2 regions of the Veillonella faecalis genome follow, and region 1 is predicted to be linked to the other one. Evidence: riboswitches for the same ligand, from Rfam matches in the RefSeq annotation. Region 1 holds a riboswitch; the other holds the start of a gene.

What was found. Region 1 has a riboswitch for cobalamin ahead of nikB (nickel ABC transporter permease). Riboswitches for the same ligand answer to the same signal wherever they lie in the genome.
Region 2: another riboswitch for cobalamin. It lies ahead of MOQ65_RS04495 (methylmalonyl-CoA mutase family protein); the one in region 1 lies ahead of nikB (nickel ABC transporter permease).

The regions. Positions count from the first base shown of each region.
Region 1 is NZ_JALBWL010000002.1:451,247-458,617, forward strand. It holds gene potE (putrescine-ornithine antiporter) at 416-1,747, shown strand; cobalamin riboswitch at 2,138-2,324, shown strand; gene nikB (nickel ABC transporter permease) at 2,473-3,411, shown strand; gene nikC (nickel transporter permease) at 3,411-4,232, shown strand; gene MOQ65_RS05825 (ABC transporter substrate-binding protein) at 4,382-5,950, shown strand; gene MOQ65_RS05830 (ABC transporter ATP-binding protein) at 5,963-6,760, shown strand; gene MOQ65_RS05835 (ABC transporter ATP-binding protein) at 6,753-7,371, shown strand, end outside.
Region 2 is NZ_JALBWL010000002.1:170,000-177,370, forward strand. It holds gene MOQ65_RS04485 (DUF3829 domain-containing protein) at 146-1,048, shown strand; gene rarD (EamA family transporter RarD) at 1,222-2,112, opposite strand; cobalamin riboswitch at 2,405-2,580, shown strand; gene MOQ65_RS04495 (methylmalonyl-CoA mutase family protein) at 2,876-5,038, shown strand; gene scpA (methylmalonyl-CoA mutase) at 5,043-7,232, shown strand; gene meaB (methylmalonyl Co-A mutase-associated GTPase MeaB) at 7,225-7,371, shown strand, end outside.

The DNA.
Region 1 (7,371 bases):
ATTCTAATTGATAAATTACTATTAAAATAGTGTAAATTTATGTACGCGTACAGTGGACTGTGCGAAAACAATAGTCTTGTACTACGACACCATAACCATGATAGATAGTAAAAATCACATATATACACAGAATAAAATGGGGTAAAAATATACTCTGTCATTGTTAAAATGAGTTCTGTTCGTTTTAGATGATAAATTAACTATGATTTATTCAATTCGTGTAATATGGCTTGTCCGCCAATAAAGTACTTTCATTTTGAGTTCATAGGTGTTATTATTTAATTCGTAATAAGAATAACAACGGTAAATTCACATTCAAGCCCATCACAGCACGAACTGAATTTACTTAGCGGTATATTATATTTAAGTGAATTATGGACGAGAAAAAATTCACCTTTTGAAAGGGGATTGATACATGAAAACCACCGCTAAAAAAATGTCTGTATTCCAGCTAACCACAATGGTAGCAGCCAATATGCTAGGAGCTGGAATCATTATGTTACCAACTAATTTGGCTCAAGTTGGTACTATTTCAGTTTTATCTTGGCTCGTAACAGCTGTGGGTGCGCTTTTGTTAGCGTATATTTTTGCTCAAGCGGGTATGTTCTCCCAGATTAAGGGGGGCATGGGCGGTTATGCAGAACACCGCTTCGGTAAAACTGGACATTTTATGGCGAGCTATGCTTACAGCATATCTCTCATCATTGCTAATATCGCCATCGCGGTATCTGCCGTAGGTTATGGCGCAGCTTTCTTTGGTGTTGACCTCAATGCAACACAAACAAGCCAAGTAACAATTGTGCTTTTGTGGTTTGCAGCGATTTTGAACTTCCGTGGTAATCGCTTCACAGGTCGACTCAGCAACATGACTATTTGGGGCTCTATTGTGCCGGTTTTATTAATTGGTACAATCGGCTGGTATTGGTTTGACCCGTCTATCTATTGGGCGGCTTGGAACCCAAATGATCTTCCGTTTTACGATGCAGTAAAACAATCCATTTCCCTCACTTTGTGGGGCTTCCTAGGATTTGAGTCCGCAGCGGCTAATGCTGATGCTGTTGAGAATCCAAAGAAAAACGTACCTATCGCAACTGTGGCAGGTACATTAGCAGTGGCAGTGGTTTACATCTTGTCCACAAATGTTATGGCCGGTATCGTGCCTAACATCGACTTGTTAAATTCTAATGCACCATTTGGTTTGACATTCGTATACATGTTCAATGATACAATTGCAAACATCGTGATGGCTGCAATGGTTATTTCTTGCTTTGGCGCTTTACTTTGCTGGCAATTCACATTGTCTCGCGTATTTAAAAGCGCAGCGGAACATGGTTACTTCCCTAAAGTATTCGCTCGTGTAAATAGTAATGATGCTCCTGTTCGTGGCGTATTCATTCTACTCGCTGTTGAAACATTACTTACATTGTTCACTGCAAGTGATTCTTTGCGTGAGCAATTTGAAGTATTGGTAAACTTGGCGGTTGTAACTAACGTAGTACCATATGTATTGTGCATCTTAGCAGTACCTACAATGATGCGTATGGCTGGCGTAGCTGAAAGCCGCATTAAACGCTTTAACTACGTATTTGGTGCTGGCGTTATCTACTGCTTATATGCTATTTACGCATGTGGCTTTGATGCTATGGTTGGTAGTGCCGTGGCAGTAAGCATTGGTCTTGTGATCTATGTTTTGCGTAAAGCGTGGGCTACACGCAAAGCGCACCGCTTACAACAAAGTATCGATTAATTAAATAACTCTCGTCTTATAAGAGGTTGTTACTTAGTAACAGCCTCTTTTTGGTATATTAATCAGACTTATTAATTATGATTTTATTAATTATAAATAATTGATAGTTGCTAAAGTGATTAAGAGTTTTTTCGGTATGTATAAAAAAAATTCATGAGAAAATTACCATTATAATAATAATTAATATATATACAGTTGGATACAGTTAATACGGAAAAAATCATATATATAAAGTGATTTGTATGGGTTTATACATAAATAGAGACTTGTTCAGTAATCGATAATTTTTATTAGTATAAAAATTATATTGATTTTACTAAATATAACAATACCCCTAAGGGGTATATGTATTGTAAACATATTATTAATATAGTATATTTATAATCGATAAAAATGAATAAACTAATGAGTGTCGGTATTACCGAGCGTAAAAGAGGAAAATGGGTGTAAATCCCATACTATGCAAATAGCTGTAATGAGGAGCAAGGTTTCATTATAGGGTCACTGGGAAACTGGGAAGGCCGAAATATTGCGATGAATCATGAGTCAGAAAGCCTGCTCTAAATGTATGGTATTGTACATACTATACTTAATTTAGGTTAGTCAGGTGGACTAACCTTTTTTGTCGTTTTCCTATATGCACCTCTGCTATATCGGGAGAAATAAGCATATTAGTTGTTCATTTAGATTATTGTAGTATTTAGAGAGTATAGGAGGAGGCGCCTATGGGCAAACGCTTTGCTAAACAGCTAGGTCAATTCATTGTTACACTGTTTGGCATTACTTTTTTAACATTTTGTCTCACTTATTTAGCACCAGGCGATCCAGTAACGATGTTACTAGAAACGGCAGATACAATTGTATCTCAGGAGCTTATCGATGAAACTCGAGCTCAGCTTGGGTTAGATAAACCGTTTATAGTGCAATATGCAAACTGGGTTGTGAATGCTGCACAAGGTGACTTAGGGATGAGTTACTCTGCTAAAAAGCCTGTTGTAGATCGTATGTTGGAGGCTTTGCCAGGGACAGTTATGCTAGCAGGTACAGCATTAGTATTTACATTGCTCTATGCATTGCCGGCAGGGATTATAAGCGCCTTAAATCGAAACAAATGGATCGACTATCTGTTGCGCGTTGCTTCCTTTGTAGGCGTGTCTATGCCATCATTCTGGTTAGGCCTTGTACTGATTTATATCTTTGGCCTTAAATTAGGACTTGTTCCTATTGCATCTTCTCGTGTAACTCCTATCGGTGTAATTCTACCAGCCGTTACATTAGCTGTTGTAGTCGGGTCCAAGTACATGCGCCAAGTTCGTCTCGTTATTCTTGAAGAAATGCAAAAGGATTATGTTATCGGCGCACGTGCTCGTGGTGTGAGTGAGATGAAAATTTTATTCGGTCATATTTTGCCTAATGCAGTATTACCACTTATCACTATACTGGGCGTTGTTATCGGTTGGTTATTAGGCGGTGTTGCAGTTATTGAAATGGTATTCTCCTGGCCTGGCCTTGGGAATATGGCAGTATATGCCATTACCATGCGCGACTATCCATTGATCGAAGGTTTTGTGTTGTGGGTTGCCTTAGCATATATGTGTATTAATGCATTAGTTGATGCGTCATATATCTTGTTAGACCCTAGATTAAAAAGGGAGAGAGCATAATGGCAGAATTTATTCAAAAACATAAATTGTTCTCTTTCTATAGCGCCTTGATGATTGTGGTAGTTCTCATAGCTATATTTGCACCATGGCTTGCTCCGGGTGATGCTTTTAGCTCAAATCTGAGTCAAGCATTACAAGCGCCAAGTAGTCAACATTGGTTTGGTACAGATAAGCTTGGTCGTGATGTATTGTCTCGCATCATTTATGGTACACAGTTATCCTTGTTTATGGGTGTCAGTATCGTTGTTATCATGGTAAGCATTGGTACTATTATCGGTGCTGTAGCTGGTTATTTCGGCGGGAAAATCGAAATGGTCCTCATGCGTCTTGCGGACATTATGCTATCCTTCCCGGGTGTAGTATTAGCCATTGCCATTGCTGGTATTTTGGGTGGTAGCATTGTGAATACGATTATAGCGCTATCTGTAGTTGGTTGGGCAAAATATGCTCGTCTTGTACGGTCTATGACGTTGAAAGTTCGCGGTGAAGAGTATGTAACGGCGGCTGTCATGATGGGGGCCTCTACAACGACTATTCTAAGACGTCATATCATTCCCAATATCCTTCCTCTTGTTGTTACAACAGGTGCACTAGATATTGGGGCTATTATGATTGAGGTTGCTGGTCTTTCCTTCCTTGGATTTGGTGCTCAACCACCAACACCAGAATGGGGCCTTATGCTTAACGAAGGTCGTCAATATTTACAAACCAGTCCATGGCTGATGGCATTCCCTGGTATGTCCATCCTTATCGTAGTTGCTATCTTTAACCTTTGGTCTGATTCCTTACGGGACGTAGTGGATCCTAAGAACCAAGGTTAGTTATGTGTGATGCTTATTTATAGGTTGTGTTGTGAAAGTTGTTATATAAATAGGCGGTAATAAGGTTTTTCCATTATGACTATTGTAGATTGTAGTGGTCATGATGTGTATGTTTTATGTTTATATGTAATGGAACAAGGAGATTTTACATGAAAAAATCTTGGAAAAAAGCCCTCTTAGCAGGTCTTAGCATTGTAGTGATGGGTTCCTTCATCGCTGGTTGCGGCTCTGATAATAATGGTGCTGCTAATAAGGATGTTTTAAAAGTTGGTGTAACTAACTTCGCATCCACATTAGAACCTACAGAAAACTTCTTCGCATGGGTTGTTATGCGCTATGGTGTAGGCGAAACATTGGCTAAGTTTGACGAACACATGAAACCTCAACCATGGATTGCATCTAAATGGGAAGTATCCCCAGACCATAAAACGTGGACTTTCACAATCAATGATAAGGTGAAATTCTCTAATGGTAAAAAAGTTGATGCTGCAGCAGTTAAAGCATCTATCGAACGGGCTTTTGAAAAATCCAATCGTGCAAAAACATTTTTCGAATATGACTCTATGGAAGCTAATGGTCAACAATTAGTTATTCATACAACAAAAGAATATCCTAATATGCCTGGCCTTTTAGCGGATCCGTTGTTCCTAATCGTTGACGTTCAATCTGAAAAAGATGGCCGTAACTTTGCCAAGGAAGGTCCTATCGGTACAGGTCCATACGTAGTTAAATCTTTCACAAAAGATCGTGCTGAGATGGCTGCTAACGAAAACTATTGGGATGGTACAGTACCATTTAAAACTGTAGAAATTCCTTCCATCGACGATCCTAATACGCGTGCTATGAGCTTGCAATCTGGTGACGTAGATATGGCGGTTAACATCGGTGCTGGTGAAATGGGCTTATTCCAAAATAACGATAAGTTCAAGGTTGATGAAATCGCATCTCTTCGCGTAGTATTGGCTCGTATCAACCAAAAAGGTGTTCTTGGTGATGACAAAGTACGTGCTGCAGTTATTTCCGCAACAGACCGTAAAAACTATGCTGATGTATTGTTAAAAGGTACATTCATTCCTGGTTCCGCACCAATTCCACCATCCATGGACTATGGCTTCAAAGATTTGAAAGATCCTAATGCGTATAACCCTGAACGTTCTAAACAATTATTAGCAGAAGATGGTTGGAAAGATACTGATGGGGACGGCATCCTTGATAAAGATGGCAAACCATTAACATTTGACTTCGTAGTATATAATTCTCGTGCAGAATTACCACTTTATGCAGAAGCTGTTCAAGCAGACCTTAAAAAAGTGGGTATCGACATGAAAATCAAAACAGTTGACTATAACTTGATTGATAAAATGGGTCAAGATGGCGACTATGATATGCTTATCTCCAACATCGTAACTGCTAATACAGGCGATCCAATCTGGTTCTTAGCTAACTACTGGCATACTAATGTGGATGGTTCCAACCCTCAAAACGGTTCTGGTTACTCCAATCCACAAGTTGACCAATTGTTAGATGCTGCTGAAACTGAATTTGATCCTGCAAAACGTCGTGACTATGCAATTCAAATTCAACAATTATTGATGAATGATGGTGCTGCATTGTTCTTAGGTTACCCTAAAACTAATATCGTTACTGGTTCTTACTTGAAAGGTGCTGTCATGTACCCAAGTGACTACTACTGGATTACTAATAAAATTACAAAATAATAAGGAGCTATAATGGCAGAAAACATACTAACTGTAGAGAACCTTAACATCGCGTACCAAGGTGTGCCTGCTGTTATGGATGTAAACTTTACCTTGGAACGCGGTAAGGTATTGACCATTGTAGGGGAATCTGGATCCGGTAAAACTACCGTGATCCGGGCCCTCATGGGTTTATTGCCTATAGGTGGTGAGGTCACAGATGGTACAATGCTCTTTAATGGTCAAGACCTTCGCACCCTATCTAAGTCTGAATGGAGAGCTATACGTGGTAAAGACATGGCCATGATTTTCCAAGATAGTGGTAGTGCTTTAGACCCAATAGTTCGCATTGGTAAACAGTTTAGAGAATTATTCAAATCTCATATAGAAATTACCAATGATGAATGTGATCGACGAGCAATTGAGTTATTAGAATCTGTGTCTCTTCCTAATGGGGCAGATATATTGCGCCGTTATCCTCATGAATTATCTGGTGGTCAACGCCAGCGTGTGGGCATTGCTATGGCATTAGCGATGGATCCTGCGTTATTAATTGGTGATGAACCTACATCTGCTTTAGATGTAACAACACAATCACAAGTTGTTATGCAAATGCTAGAACTTGCTAAAGAGCATAATTCTGCTATCGTAATGGTTACGCATAACCTTGGTGTAGCGGCCTATATGTCCGACTATATTATTGTTATGAAAAAGGGTCGTGTTGTTGATGCTGGCACACCGCAAGATATTTTGGAAAACCCATCTAACGAATATACGAAGCAATTAAAAGATGCTGTACCAACATTGGAAGGAGGTCGTTACATTGACTAACTACGCTGTAGAATTAAAAAATGTATGTAAACGATTCCCACTTCCTACTGGTGGTGAGCTCGAAGCGTGTAAGAGTATTAATATCACCTTAGAAAAAGGCGAGTCCCTTGGGATTGTAGGGGAATCTGGCTCTGGTAAAACGACTTTGGTTCGTATGATTATGAAGATGCTGCCTATTACGGAAGGCGAGATTTATGTAGATGGTGTAGAGATTCAACATATGAACTCTGAGCAAACGAAAGAATACCGCAAGAAAATTCAAATGGTATTCCAAGATCCATCTGCAGCCTTCAATCCGCGTATGAAGGTAAAGGATATTATCCTTGAACCGTTATACAATTTTGGGCTTCTTGAAAAAGGAAAAGAAGAACAAATCGCTGGTGACTATCTTGAAATGGTAGACCTACCTCGCGAGTTTATGCATCGTTATCCTCATGAAATGTCTGGTGGTCAACGTCAACGTGTAGCTATTGCTCGTGCCATTGTACTTGAACCAGAAATTCTTGTTCTAGATGAGGCAACTAGTGCTCTAGACGTGTCTGTACAAGACTCCATCGCCTATTTACTAGCGCGTTTACAAAAAAAGAAAAACTTAACATACCTATTCATTG
Region 2 (7,371 bases), 280 kb from region 1:
GGTGACCATTGGTCACCCCTGACTCTATCACTTGAGAAACTAGATGTATGCGTTGCGTGCATTAATTCTATTTGTATAAATTATATTAGTATATAATTAAGGTATATAAATCGGGTTGTATATTGATGAAAGGAGAGAATTCATCATGAAACCATTGGGTAAACGGATTGCAATGGCTGTGTTGTGTGCGGCGACGTTGACATCCCCCTTATTGTTGAGCGGTTGTAGTATGTCAGAATTATGGCAGGGCTCTGAACAGAGTCGCAAGGAAATTGCACAGCGGTCTGAGCAGGATCAGGTACAGTTATTTAATCAATATGTAAAAGCAATAAGCCGATTTAATCGCATGGCTGTTATGTTTGATTATGCGAATAGGCCAACTCTTAATGAGTTAAAAGCGGGGCAGCATTTAACTGTATTTAATGCGCCGAACTTTAAACAGCTACAAAAAGAATTAGAAGAGGCTAAGCAAGCAGGTGTTCCTTATGATGAAATGAAGGAGCCTTTAGATAAGCTACTTTCAAAATTGAACGAAATAACACCGGTTGCGGAAGAGCTCGATGCATACTATAAATCTAAAGGGTATACCACAGATAACTATGCTAAGGAGCAACAATTAGGTCCTAAATATGTTCAGTTATACGAACAATTTATTCCTATTTATGCTGACTTTGATAATTTGATGCATAAGATTAACACGGACCGATTGCAACAACGGTTACAACAATTGCGCGATGCAGGTAAGAAAAATGCAGCCGCTGCACAAGAGGTTTCTTTGCGACTTACTGCAGTCCTAGAAAAGCTAGATAGTGAAAAAGAACCAGATGTAAATGCGATCAATCAAGAGCTACAAGCTATTGGTGATTTAGCGAATGGTATTTCTAATCCTAAGTATGACTCTGTTAAGACCTCTGTAAACTCTACGATTGGTGCAATCCGTACCTATATGGGATCTAAACAAGATAACGATTATAAACATATGGTTGAGGCCTATAACCGTTATATTTCCAATATGAATACGACCAATATGAATGAATTGGATCAATAAGCAAGCTAGAAGAATAGTGTGATAAATTAATAGGCATATATAAGATATAAAAAGAAAGCTGTATCGAATGAGGATATCATTTGATACAGCTTTTATGTGTTTATAGGTTAGATATAGTTGCTAAAATCTCTTGTGAGATTGCATGCAGATGGCATACGCTCTCTTGTACTTAACTACATTTTTCTAATGGTTGTAATTTGATTTGATAATGAGAACAACACTAAGGCTATCCAGATACAACCAAAGGCGATCATTTGTGGTGTGCCAAAGCTTTCACCAAAGTAGAAGATAGCTATCAATAAAGCAATAGTTGGAGATACATATTGAAGGAAGCCTAGTAGGTTGAGCGGCAATAGTTGGGCCCCATAGGAGAATAGCACTAATGGAACCGATGTTGTTAGACCGCAGGCTATGAGTAGCATGGACGTATACCAATCTGTGCCGAAATAGGACCACACTGTATTATCGACCATGGTCGTATAGAGTAAGGCTAGTGGTGTTAATAGCCAAGCCTCAAAGGCGATGCTCGTAAAGGGAGAGATGAGCAGCTTTTTTTTAACGACCCCATAGAGACCAAAGGAAACGGCGAGGATCATCGACACTAACGGCAAGGATCCCACTTGATAGGTGAGCAAGGCGATACCGATGGTAGCGATGAGGACGCTTAGCTTTTTCGGTACAGATAGAACCTCTTTAAATAGGATGACACCTAACACTACATTAAAGAGTGGGTTGATGTAATAGCCAAGGCTCGTGTCCATAACTTGGTTGTTGGCGATGGCCCAAATGTAGGTAAACCAATTTACGCTGATGATGACTGATGCTACCAACAGTAGTAATAGTTGTGAGCGCTGTTCTTTTAGTAATTGAAAGTCTTTTTTGAACTGTTTAAAATGTAGGCCAAATACGACGATGGCCATGCAAATGCCTGACCAGATAATGCGCTGCGCCAGTATATTATACGGTGAAACATGGTTTAATAATGCCCAATAGAGAGGGAGTAAGCCCCAGATGATATAGCAACTAAGGGCTGTCATTAGACCTTTTTTACTTGTGTGCTCCATAATGCCTCCTTGTGATTGTATTCATTATATCACGCATTGTGCTTGCATTTGTGCGTAGGCTTAGATTTTATGATGATTTGTACTCGATTTATAACTCGATTTGCAGACAATGAATACGTATATTTGTTAGCGATGAATACGTATATTTGATTGTGATGAGTACGTATATTTGATTGTGATGAGTTTTTATCATTTTAAATATGCATTAGTTATAACCTAAAATTTGATACTTATGATTAACTGTTATGTTCATTGACTTTGTGCATAATCTTACACTATATTGGACTTAGAACAACGAATATAGAGAATAGGTGTCACAAGACTTAATAGAGAAATCGGTACAAGCCGATGCGGTCCCGCCACTGTAAGGACGAGCCTGCTTTCAAAAATGTCACTGGAGAAATCTGGGAAGGCGAAAGCGAGGTGATGAGCCCGAGCCAGGAGAACTGCCTATTTGATAATCACCGTTATGTACCTACGAGCGATAGGAAGGGGATTGGGGTATGCTGGTTTCAGTGTTTTTTGGTGTACCTTTCAATAAGAAACCTTTACGTGTCACTTTTGGGTGGCACGTTTTTTGTTGCCCTTGAAAGTGGCTGTTAAGCATATATATCAGGCTTCATAGTTAATGAATTGATGAACACATATTTGAGGTTGATGTGATCTAAATATAGGAAAGCTCGTGTGATGTATATGTATAACAATTCGCAGGTACGGTGCGCTGTTTCTCGGTATGGTTTCGAGTTGAAAAGGAGGCACATATATGTCTGACAAAAAGACTTCAAAGGATGCTGAACGCGATCTATTAGCTCCTGTATCCTTTGATGAATTTGAGAAACCTACGTATGAACAATGGCAGGCTGAAGTTGAAAAGGCGTTAAAAGGTGGCGACTTCCACAAGAAGATGTTCACGAAAACCTATGAAGGTATTACGTTGCAGCCGATCTACACACCTGCATTGCATGCAGAAGCAATTCCGAAGGGCGTATACCCTGGGGCAGGTGAGTTCCTACGTGGCACTAAGGCAAGTGGTTATATTAAAGACTCTTGGGGTGTATCCCAATATGTAGATGACTCTTTGCCTAAAGATGCTAATCATGCAAGTTTATACGAGATTGTAAAAGGTGGCACCATTCACAACATCCGCCTAGATGAAGCAACACGTCATGATCAAGATGTGCAAGTAGGCGCATCCGTTGGCGTTGGTGGTACATCTGTATCCACTATGGATGACTGCAAACAATTGATTGACCGCTTCAATTTGAAGGAAAATCCTTTGTACATTGAAACAGGTGCTTCTGCAGCCATCTTGCTTGGCATGTTAGCGGCTACTGTGAAAGGCGCTAAAAAACAAACATCTGATTTGAAAGGTCTCGTTGGTGCAGACCCTATCGGTGTTTGGGTGAAAGATGGTGCTTTGCACATTTCCTTAGATACAGCCTTTGATGAAATGGCACATACTGTTGTGTGGGCTAAAGAACAAGCTCCAGAGCTTAAAACAGTACTCGTATCTGGCGATGTATACGCTAATGGCGGCGCTAACGATGTACAAGAGGTTGCCTATGCATTGGCAACAGCTGTATGCTACGTGCGTCAATTAGCACAACGCAATATCGATATTCACACCATCGCGAAGAGCATGATGTTCACATTCTCCTTAGGTGCTAACTTCTTTATGGAAATTGCTAAATTACGTGCGTTGCGCGTACTTTGGGCTCGCATTATGGAAGCATTCGGGGCCGAAGAAGCAGACCGCGCCGTTCATGTACACGGAAGAACATCTGCTTTCACAAAAACTGTATACGATCCATATGTAAACTTGTTGCGCAATACGACACAAGCATTCTCTGGCGTTGTAGGCGGTTTGAACAGCCTTGAAGTATCTCCATTTGACCAACCAATTCGCAAAGCCGACGATTTCTCTCGCCGTATTGCCCGCAACATCCAAGTTATGTTGCAAACTGAATTCGAGTTGCGTCAACCTGTGGACCCTGTAGGTGGTTCTTGGTACGTGGAAACATTGGCTGCTGAACTCTGTGAAAAAATTTGGGCTGAGTTCCAAACAATCGAAGCTAAAGGTGGCATTATTGCAGCGTTGAAAGAAGGCTATCCTCAAGCTCAAGTGAAAGCCATCCTCGAAGAACGCTTCAAGAACCTTGCATTCCGTAAGGACGTCGCAGTTGGTAATAACATGTATGCGAACATGACGGAAGAATTGCTTGATCCTAAACCAGAAAATCAAGAAACATTGCGTCAAAAACGAGCTGCCCAAATCGATGAGTACTTGGCAGGTGCAGAGGCTGATGCAGTTGTGAAAGCACAGGCTACTCTAGAAGCAAGTACAACAGAACCAGGTGCATTGATTGGCCTCATCGAGCTTGGAGCATTACAAAAATTGACAATCCGTCAAATCCGTAAGGCTTTAGATGCAGGCGATATTGCTTCTGAAACAATCGAACCAATTACAGCACATCGCTGGACTGAACAATTCGAGGCACTTCGCATGCGCACGGAAGCGTATAAACAACGTACGAAAGATAATGTGAAGGTATTCTTGGCTAATATGGGCCCAATCCCTCAACATAAACCTCGTGCGGACTTCTCCACAGGCTTCTTCGAAGTAGGTGCTTTTGAAGTTATTAAAAACGATGGTCATGAAACAACGTCTGATGCGGCGAAGGCTGCTCGTGAAAGTGGTGCCGATGTTGTGGTTATCTGTTCCACAGATGATACATATCCAGAATTAGTACCACCACTCGCTAAAGAGTTGAAAGAAACTATGCCGAATGTAACAGTTATTTTGGCAGGGGCGCCTCCTAAGGACCTTGAGCCTGTATACCGTGAAGCTGGCGTAGACGACTTCATTTCCGTTCGTGCAAATTGCTACGAAATCTTACATACGTTACAAGATAAGAAAGGGATGTGAGCTCATGTTTAAAAATCCAGACTTCTCCTCTCTTGGCTTGGGATCTCAGTCGCCGACATCTCGCGATGCATGGCTTGCTGAACTTCAAAAAGAAACAGGAAAAAGCTTTGAAGATTTATATAATACGACAATGGAGCAAATCCAACTAAAACCTCTCTACACAGAGATGGATTATGAAGGAATGACACACCTTGACTACATGGCTGGTGTACCTCCATTCTTGCGTGGACCTTATTCCACAATGTACGTAACTCGTCCTTGGACAGTACGTCAGTATGCTGGTTTCTCCACAGCCGAAGAATCCAATGCGTTCTACCGTCGTAACTTGGCAGCAGGCCAAAAAGGTTTGTCTATCGCCTTTGACCTTGCCACACACCGTGGTTACGACTCCGACCATCCTCGCGTAGTAGGTGACGTTGGTAAAGCTGGTGTTGCGGTAGACTCCATCCTCGATATGGAAATTCTATTCTCCGGTATTCCTCTCGACCAAATGTCCGTATCCATGACAATGAACGGCGCCGTATTGCCTGTTATGGCGTTCTACATCCTAGCTGGTGAAGAACAAGGTGTTGATAAAAAGGTTATGGCTGGTACGATTCAAAATGATATCTTGAAAGAATTCATGGTACGTAATACCTATATTTACCCTCCAGCTACGTCCATGCGCATCATCGGCGATATCTTTGCTTACACCTCTCAGTACATGCCTAAGTTCAACAGTATCTCCATTTCTGGCTACCATATGCAAGAAGCAGGCGCTACTGCAGATATCGAATTAGGTTACACATTGGCCGATGGTCTTGAATACATCCGTACCGGTGTAAATGCAGGCCTTCATGTAGATAAATTCGCTCCACGTTTGTCCTTCTTCTGGGCAATCGGTAAAAACTACTTCATGGAAGTAGCGAAAATGCGTGCAGCTCGTATGTTGTGGGCTAAGATTATCAAGAGCTTCGGTTCTGAAAATCCTAAATCCATGGCCCTTCGTACACATAGCCAAACATCTGGTTGGTCCTTAACGGAACAAGATCCGTTCAACAACGTAGCTCGTACATGTATGGAAGCGATGGGTGCCGCTTTAGGCCATACGCAATCCTTGCATACGAATGCGCTTGACGAAGCCATTGCATTGCCTACAGACTTCTCTGCACGTATTGCTCGTAATACGCAGCTTTACATTCAAGACGAAACTAAGGTATGTAAGGTTATCGACCCATGGGGCGGTTCCTACTATGTAGAAGCCTTGACTGATGAATTGATCCGTCGTGCTTGGGGCCATATCCAAGAAATCGAATCCCTTGGTGGTATGGCGAAAGCGATTGATACTGGTCTTCCTAAGATGCGTATCGAAGAAGCGGCAGCTCGTCGCCAAGCTCGTATCGACTCTGGCCGTGAAGCAATTATTGGTATCAATAAATATCGTCTAGATAAAGAAGATCCATTGGATATCCTCGACGTAGATAACACAGCTGTACGAGAAGCGCAAATCCGTCGTCTCGAACAATTGCGTGCTAACCGTGATGAAGATAAGGTTCAATCCTGCCTCGAAGCGATTACAAATGCTACAGAATCTGGGGAAGGCAACTTGCTTGCCCTTGCACTTGAAGCAGCTCGTGCTCGTGCATCCTTGGGTGAAATTTCCTTTGCTGTTGAAAAAGTTTGTGGCCGTCATAAAGCGGTTATCCGCTCTATTTCTGGCGTATATTCTAGTGAATATGAAGATGACGATGTCATCAAAGAAGTACGTCAAATGGCAGATGACTTCGAAGAACTCGAAGGTCGTCGCCCTCGTATCATGATTGCGAAGATGGGCCAAGACGGTCATGACCGCGGTGCCAAAGTTATCGCTACATCCTTCGCGGATATGGGCTTTGACGTGGATATCGGACCTTTGTTCCAAACTCCAGAAGAAACAGCGCAAGATGCGGTGGATAATGACGTTCACATCGTCGGATTCAGTTCCCTTGCGGCAGGTCACAAAACATTGTTACCTCAACTTGTGGAAGAACTCAAAAAACGCGGTCGTGGAGATATATTGGTTGCCATCGGTGGCGTAATCCCTGCTCAGGACTATGAATTCCTACGCGAACATGGCGCAGTGGCTATCTTTGGCCCTGGTACAGTCTTGCCAGTAGCGGCGAAAAAATTACTAGAAACATTGACTAGCCACGTTCAAGACGAAGACAATGACTGATAATAAACGGCCTACTCCGGATGTATTGCATACGACTCAGGATGCTACCTTCACCACTGGTGAAGGTAAGGCCCCTGAATTAGGTGTAAAGAATGCAAGCGCCGAGGGTAGTACCTATCGTCCCGATTGGGTGCCGGAA